DNA from 2 places in the Citrobacter werkmanii genome. Region 1 is predicted to be linked to the other one. Evidence: predicted binding sites of a transcription regulator. Region 1 holds the regulator's gene; the other holds the start of a gene.
What was found. The regulator PurR, encoded in region 1, represses purine synthesis genes. The targets are predictions, from matches to a motif close to CANGCAAACGTTTGCNTG.
Positions count from the first base shown of each region.

Region 2: the regulator PurR is predicted to act here: its motif matches at 2,567-2,584, upstream of purM (phosphoribosylformylglycinamidine cyclo-ligase).

Region 1 is NZ_CP044101.1:2,484,986-2,489,378, reverse strand. Features, by position in the region: gene FOB24_RS12595 (MFS transporter) at 17-1,186, opposite strand; gene cydH (cytochrome bd-I accessory subunit CydH) at 1,362-1,451, opposite strand; gene purR (HTH-type transcriptional repressor PurR) at 1,749-2,774, shown strand; gene punR (DNA-binding transcriptional activator PunR) at 2,771-3,703, opposite strand; gene punC (purine nucleoside transporter PunC) at 3,817-4,393, shown strand, end outside.
Region 2 is NZ_CP044101.1:3,710,731-3,715,123, reverse strand. Features, by position in the region: gene ppk1 (polyphosphate kinase 1) at 1-650, opposite strand, end outside; gene purN (phosphoribosylglycinamide formyltransferase) at 830-1,471, opposite strand; gene purM (phosphoribosylformylglycinamidine cyclo-ligase) at 1,468-2,505, opposite strand; gene FOB24_RS18505 (6-phospho-beta-glucosidase) at 2,801-4,231, shown strand.

The DNA.
Region 1 (4,393 bases):
CTTCTGCGTTTTAGCCTTAGCTGGAGGCAGTGCAGACTTCTTCAGATTGCCTTCTTGCCGAGATAAAGACCAGCAGTAACGCAAGCCCCGCCACAATCGCTCCCATCACGGGTACAAAACTGTAGCCCAGACCACCGGAAATCACCGCCCCACCGGCTGCCGCACCTAACGCATTTCCCAGGTTAAACGCGCCAATGTTGACTGACGATGATAACCCTGGCGCTTCGCTGGCAACGCGCATCACCCGCATCTGCAACGGCGGAACCACCGCAAACGTCGCCGCGCCCCAGACGACCATACTGACCGCCGCCCCCAGCTCATTACGCGCGAGGAAGGGAATGGCCAGCATAATAACCATCAACAACAGCAAAAAGCCTTTAAGCGTACCGTTGACAGAACGATCCGCCAGTTTGCCGCCAAGATAGTTTCCGATCGAGAATCCGACGCCAATTAATACCAGCATTCCGGTCACAAACACCGGTGTGGCATGGGTAATGCTGTGCAGCACCGGCGAGATGTAAGTATAAAGCGTGAACATCGCGCCTGCGCCCAGCACAGTGGTCAGCAGAGCCGACAGCACCTGTGGGCGCATAAGTACCGCCAGTTCGCTGCGGACATCAGGGCGCGCTCCTGCCCCACCTTTCGGTAATGAGAAGAACAGGCTGACCATAGCGATGACGCCCAGACCCGCCGTCGCCATAAACGACATCCGCCAGCCGATTGTCTCACCAAGCCACGTCGCCGCGGGAACACCGCCAATATTGGCAATCGTTAACCCCATAAACATGGTTGCCACGGCACTGGCTTGCTTATGTTTAGGTACCACGCTTGCGGCGACCACAGAGCCGAGACCAAAAAAGGCGCCGTGATTAAGACTGGTCAAAATACGTGACAGCATCAGCGTGGTGTAATCCGGCGAGATAGCGGAAAGCACGTTGCCCAGCGTGAAAATAGCCATCAGGAATATCAGCGCATTACGTCGCGCGCGATGGGACAGCAGCAGTGTCATCAGCGGAGCCCCCACCATCACGCCAACCGCATACGCGCTAATCAGCATCCCGGCCGCGGGAATCGAGACATCCACCCCTTTGGCAATCACGGGCAATAATCCCATTGGCGAAAATTCGGTGGTGCCAATGCCAAACGCGCCAATCGCCAGCGCCAGTAAGGGATAATTGATTTTCATATATCGACTCCGTAACGTCGAGCCGTGGCGCGACATAAAATAAGAGTCAAAAGCATGACATTGATCGCAAAATTAATAAAGTTAACAAAATTGCAAAAGACTTTTGCTTATTCGCAAACAATAGAGGGGGAATAGATGCGGAAAGGATGAGGGAGAGCTAACTCCCTCGGGGAAATCAATGCAGCGCTGCGGTCAGGCCACCCGCGACGATCAAACCCAGAACAATAATGGTAGTCACTAACGAAAATTTCAGATCGGTGCTCATCAAGTTTTCTCCTTTTTATTCCCACACAAAAAGTGATATTGCGCATTTTTACACACTTGAAAGCAAAAATCTCTCACGATTTATATTGATAACTGCTTTTAACTCTTCCCCTTTTCGTTAAGATCAGACAAAATTCCACGCTTACTTGATTAGCGTACCGGCCATTGACCCCTTCCTGACGTTCCGTGTCGTTTTCCCGGCGTGCCGCAACCCCTACGTTGCGTTAAGGGTGTGTGAAGGCAAACGTTTACCTGGAGTATTCTCAGGAGCTTAGGATATGGTCTGGAGTGAGATGTAATGGCAACAATTAAAGATGTAGCGAAGCGAGCAAACGTTTCCACTACAACCGTATCACACGTAATTAACAAGACGCGCTTTGTCGCGGAAGAAACGCGTAATGCGGTTTGGGCGGCGATCAAAGAGCTGCACTATTCTCCAAGCGCAGTTGCACGCAGCCTGAAGGTGAATCACACCAAGTCTATCGGCTTGCTGGCGACCAGCAGCGAAGCGGCCTATTTCGCCGAAATTATCGAAGCCGTTGAGAAAAACTGTTTCCAGAAAGGCTATACCCTGATTCTGGGCAACGCATGGAACAGTCTTGAAAAGCAGCAGGCCTATCTGTCGATGATGGCGCAAAAGCGCGTTGATGGTCTGTTAGTGATGTGTTCTGAGTATCCGGAATCGCTGCTTTCGATGCTCGAAGAGTATCGCCATATTCCGATGGTTGTCATGGACTGGGGCGAAGCTAAAGCTGATTTTACCGATACGGTCATTGATAACGCTTTCGAGGGCGGTTACATGGCGGGTCGGTATCTGATAGAACGCGGCCATCGCGAGATTGGCGCGATCCCGGGCCCGATGGAGCGGAATACCGGGGCCGGTCGTCTGGCTGGCTTTATGAAAGCGATGGAAGAAGCGCTGATTAAGGTTCCCGAAAACTGGATTGTACAGGGCGATTTTGAACCTGAATCCGGTTATCGCGCCATGCAGCAAATTCTTTCACAGTCGCATCGTCCGACCGCCGTCTTCTGCGGTGGCGATATCATGGCGATGGGCGCGCTGTGCGCCGCTGATGAGATGGGACTGCGCGTACCGCAGGATGTCTCGCTCATCGGTTATGATAACGTGCGCAACGCCCGCTTCTTCACGCCAGCGCTAACCACCATTCACCAGCCTAAGGATTCACTGGGTGAAACGGCCTTTAATATGCTGTTAGACCGCATCGTGAATAAACGCGAAGAGTCGCAGTCTATCGAGGTTCATCCGCGCCTGGTAGAACGCCGCTCCGTTGCTGACGGTCCATTCCGCGATTATCGTCGTTAAGCCTGTTGTGCGGGGGCCTCATCTGGCTCCCGCAACCATTCTTTATTCAGCGTTTCGCTATCACCTAAATAGTCCAGCAACCAGCTCAGTGCTGGCGAGGTATCGTTCTGTTGCCATGTCAGACAACACGCGGCATCAGGAAAGGGATTCTCCAACTGCAGCGACACCCATTTACCGCTATCAATCCACGGCTTGGCAAAATGTGTTGGTACCATGCCTACACACAATCCCGCAGATAAACAGGTTGCGGAAGATTCCCAGTCAGGCACCACAACGCGCTTTTGGTTGTCCAGTAACCAGGTTATACGCTTCGGCAATGTACGCGAGGTATCTTCGCGCACCAGTGACGGCCAGTTGCGCAACGTATCATCGCTTAGCGGCCCCGACATTGACGCCAGCGGATGATGGCTGGCCACCACGCAGCTCCAGCTCAGCATGCCCATGTCGCGGAAGGTATAGCGCCCCCCTACCGGAATGGCCTGTGTGGCGCCAATAGCCAGCTCCACACGCCCATCGGAAAGCGCATCCCAGACACCATTAAAGACTTCCTGAAAAACCAGCAGTTCCACATCATCAAAGTGGCGATAGAAATCCACAATCATCTGCCGGGTACGTTCGGGACGGACAATGTTATCTACCGCGATTGCCAGTTGTCCTCGCCAGCCGTTGGCGATTTGTTGACATTGCTGACGAGTGATCTGCATTTTTTTGATAACAGAGCGCCCTTCTTTTAAAAACCACGCGCCGGCAGGCGTTAATTCCACATCGCGATGGCGTCGCTCAAAAAGCGGTACAGCCAGCCACTCCTCCAGTTGGCGCACGGTGTAGCTTACCGCCGAAGGTACGCGGTGTAACTCCTGCGCGGCTGAACTGAAACTGCCGTTGCGCGCAACCGCATCAACCACTTCAAGTGAATATTCCGACCACATATTCTGCCTACAAAAAATTTGAAATCAGTAAGCAAATATTAGCGTTTCACAGCGTGAATTTCACTCACTACACTCAGCGGCATTGTTCTATTGCTAAAAAAAGAGAAATGATGATGCAACCTGGGAAAGGTTTTTTAGTCTGGTTGGCGGGCCTTAGCGTGCTCGGCTTTCTGGCGACGGATATGTATCTGCCCGCCTTTGCCGCGATTCAGTCCGATCTGCAAACACCTGCATCTGCCGTCAGCGCCAGCCTAAGTTTATTTTTAGCGGGTTTCGCCGTCGCACAACTACTGTGGGGACCGCTCTCAGACCGCTATGGCCGTAAACCGATTTTACTGTTGGGTTTATCTATTTTTGCGCTGGGTAGTCTGGGTATGCTGTGGGTTGAAAACGCCACTGGTTTGCTGGCGCTACGCTTTATTCAGGCCGTTGGCGTCTGTGCCGCGTCGGTTATCTGGCAGGCGCTGGTTACAGACTATTACCCTTCACAAAAAGTAAACCGCATCTTTGCCACCATTATGCCGCTGGTCGGGTTATCACCGGCTCTCGCGCCGTTATTGGGCAGCTGGATTCTGGTCCATTTATCCTGGCAGGCCATTTTCGCCACCCTGTTTGCTATTACCCTGATTCTGATGCTTCCGGCCCTGCGTTTAAAACCGACGGTTAAAGCACGCGACGACAGCCAGGATA
Region 2 (4,393 bases), 1.2 Mb from region 1:
TAATCAAAGAACCCTTTGAAAATATCGTCAAGGCAATAACGTAAAATGTTGTCCAACAGGATCATCGGCTTACGACGACGCGGGGTCTCCGGCGGCAAATTCACAAAACGGGGAACCTTGTCAGAAGGGATTTCCAGCAGCGCGTAGCGGATCGTATCACCACGGATAATCTCCACCGCCAGATAGGTATAGTCATCTTTCAGAAACTGGACTAAATCCGTCTCACGGTTAATCAGAATCGGCGTAATGTGCTGGCGAAGATATTGCTTGAAGTAATGGCGTAACCAGCTCTGCTGATTCACCGACAATTGGCGTTCGTTGATTAAGAAAATCTGGTTACGCGCCATCTCCAGCAGTAATTCGTTATACAGGCCGTCAAATTCCTGATCGGCTTTTAATACGCGGGCCTGGATTTTGCCGAGCAGATGGCGGGAGTGAGAGTTTGAACCCTGTTCTTCGCTAATGATGATTCGGCGCTTCAGTTCGGCAAAACGAACCTTGTAAAACTCGTCGAGGTTATTGGAATAGATGCCTAAAAAACGCATCCGTTCGATCAACGGGTTTGATTTATCAGCAGCTTCCTGGAGTACACGTTCGTTAAACGCTAACCAGCTGAGTTCTTTCTCGATATATAGCTTTTCCTGACCCATTACCACTTTTACTCCGTTTCATTCACGGGACACTACCGATTTATTATGGCGAGCATTGCTCTCAGATGTCCAACTGTGCCAGAAAAATATGACAATAAACTGTCTGATAGCAAAGAGAAAGGGGGGAAGAATAGTAGGCCGGATAAGCGAAGCGCCATCAGGCCTACCGGAAGATGTGATTATTCGTCGGCGGCGTAGCCTTGCGGCGGCAGGCGAACGCCGTCCAACCATGCTGCGTTATCGCGCATCTTCAGGCGACCATCGATAAACCAGCTTACCACCAGCGGGTAAATCGCATGTTCCTGGGCCTGAACCCGGGCAGTGACGTCATCTTCGCTGTCGCCTTCAAATACCGGAACCTTGGCCTGGAGAATAACCGGTCCACCGTCCAGTTCATCAGTAACAAAATGGACGGAGGTTCCATGCTCTTCATCGCCGTTATCCAGTACCTGACGGTGCGTGTGCAAACCGGGATACTTCGGCAATAAAGACGGGTGGATATTCAGCAACCGTTCAGAATAGTGAGCAACAAACGCCGGGCTGAGGATGCGCATATAACCGGCCAGCACCACGACATCGGGGCCGTAGGCGTCAATCTCTTGTATCAGTTGGCGGTCAAATGCGTCGCGGCTGGCAAACTGAGCGGCCTCCAGCGAATGTGCCGGAATATTCGCTTCTCGTGCACGTTCAAGGCCGAACGCATCGGCCTTGTTACTGAATACTGCCCGTATGGTGCCATTGATTTTTTTCTGTTCGCAGGCGTCGATGATCGCCTGCAAATTGCTTCCGTTACCGGAAATGAGCACCACAATGTTTTTCATTCAATGACCACACGCTGTTCGGAATCAGAGGCTTTGATGATACCGATTTTCCATGCGTTTTCACCTTTCTCATTGAGCAAAGCGAGGGCGTTGTCCACTTCCGAAGCTGGCAGGGCGATGACCATGCCTACGCCGCAGTTGAAGGTACGGTACATCTCGTGCTGGCTGACGTTACCCGCCGTTTGCAGCCAGGTGAAGACGGCTGGCCACTGCCATGAGGATTCGTCGATCACTGCCTGTGTGTTGTCTGGCAGGACGCGCGGAATATTTTCCCAGAAGCCGCCGCCGGTCAGGTGGGCGATGGCATGCACATCAACCTTCCCGATCAGCTCCAGAATGGATTTTACGTAAATACGGGTCGGGGCCAGTAAGTGATCGGCCAGCGACTTGCCTTCAAGCTCGGTGGTTTCAGGGTCACAACCGCTGACTTCAACGATTTTACGTACCAGGGAGTAGCCGTTGGAGTGCGGGCCGCTGGAGCCGAGCGCAATCAGCACGTCGCCGTCAGCCACTTTTGAACCGTCGATAATCTCGGATTTTTCGACGACGCCAACGCAGAAGCCAGCCACGTCGTAATCTTCGCCGTGGTACATGCCCGGCATTTCAGCCGTTTCACCGCCCACCAGCGCACAGCCTGACTGCAGACAGCCTTCGGCAATACCATTAATGACGCTGGCTGCGGTATCCACATCCAGTTTGCCAGTCGCATAGTAGTCGAGGAAAAACAGCGGCTCAGCACCCTGAACCACGAGGTCGTTGACGCACATCGCGACCAGGTCGATGCCAATGGTGTCGTGGCGTTTCAGGTCCATCGCCAGACGCAGTTTTGTGCCTACGCCATCTGTGCCGGAAACCAGTACCGGTTCACGATATTTTTGCGGCAATGCGCACAGCGCACCGAAGCCACCCAGACCACCCATTACTTCCGGGCGACGCGTTTTCTTTACTACGCCTTTGATTCGATCAACCAGAGCATTACCTGCATCAATATCAACACCGGCATCTTTGTAGCTAAGAGAGGTTTTATCGGTCACTGCCTGCTTCCCCACATGTTTACTTGCAGTAAAAGTTAAATTCGGCGCAATTCTAACAGGGAAAGCAAACGTTTGCGAGCCTGCTCTGCATCAAGTTTTATCTGCTGATTTTTTCAGCATTTTACAGTCATTTATCTATTTGTTTGAATCGCGCCACGAAAATGAAACCGGGTACATTCTTGTGCTTGAAACCAGCCAGCCAAATGCGCAGTATCGTACTGAAACCGGTTTCTGTTTTCTGTTACGGACCTCACCGAGAGTGTTTTGAACAGGGTAATCATGATAGGGGGAAGGTATGTCTGGATTTAAAGCAGATTTCATGTGGGGGGGCGCTGTAGCCGCTCACCAACTGGAAGGTGGCTGGCGGGAAGGTGGAAAGGGAATTAGCGTTGCTGATGTGATGACGGCGGGGGCGCATGGTGTGGCGCGTGAAATTACTGACGGTGTGATCGCCGGTAAAAATTACCCTAACCATGAGGCGATTGATTTTTATCACCGCTATAAAGAGGACATAAAGCTGTTTGCTGAAATGGGCTTTAAATGTTTTCGTACTTCCATTGCGTGGACGCGTATTTTCCCATTAGGCGATGAAGCGCAACCTAATGAAGCCGGCCTGCAGTTTTATGATGATCTGTTCGACGAATGTCTGAAATATGGCATTGAGCCGGTAATTACGCTGTCGCATTTTGAGATGCCTTACCATCTGGTGACGGAATACGGCGGCTGGCGCAATCGTAAACTTATCGATTTCTTTGTCCGTTTTGCCGGGGTGGTTTTCACGCGTTATCAGCACAAAGTGAAGTACTGGATGACGTTTAATGAGATTAACAACCAGGCGAATTATCACGAAGACTTCGCCCCTTTTACTAATTCTGGTCTGAAGTACCAGCCTGGTGAAGATCGCGAGCCGGTCATGTACCAGGCTGCGCACTATGAACTGGTGGCAAGCGCGCTGGCGGTGAAGACCGCGCGTGAAATTAACCCCGCGTTGCAGGTAGGGTGCATGATTGCCATGTGTCCAATCTACCCGCTGACCTGCGCGCCAGACGATATGATGATGGCGATGAACGCCATGCACCGTCGTTACTGGTTTACCGACGTGCATGTGCGTGGTAGATACCCGCAGCATCTTCTCAACTACTTTGCTCGCCGTGGCTTTGAACTCGATATCACCAAGGAAGACCGTCAGGCGCTGGCCCTGGGCTGCGTTGATTACATCGGTTTTAGCTACTATATGTCTTTCGCGACGCAGGCTACGGCGGATAACCCCCAGTTAGATTACGATGAGTCGAAAAGCCTGGTACCTAACCCGTACGTGCAAAAATCGGACTGGGGCTGGCAGATTGATCCGGTCGGTCTGCGCTATTCGCTGAATTGGTTCTGGGATCATTATCAACTGCCGCTATTTATTGTCGAAAATGGATTTGGCGCCATCGACGTGCGCGAGAGCGATGGTACAGTCAACGACCAGTACCGTATCGACTACCTTGCCGCCCACATACGTGAGATGAAAAAAGCGGTGGTGGAAGATGGCGTGGAACTGATGGGATATACCCCGTGGGGGTGTATTGATTTAGTCTCGGCCGGGACGGGGGAGATGAAAAAACGCTACGGGTTTATCTACGTCGATAAAAATAATGACGGTAGTGGGACATTAGCACGCTCGCCTAAGAAATCTTTTTCATGGTATCAAAACGTCATCCAGACTAATGCTGAATATCTTTAAAATTCATAGCATTGATAACAAGCTCCGCCATGAGTACGGGGCTTGTTTTATACTCATCATCCAGACGCAAACGACTTTGGTTGATCCATATCAAGCGGATGCAGTGTTGCGCCAGAGACGAAAAGCGGTATAATCCGGCGATTTTTTTTGTGGTTGCCACTC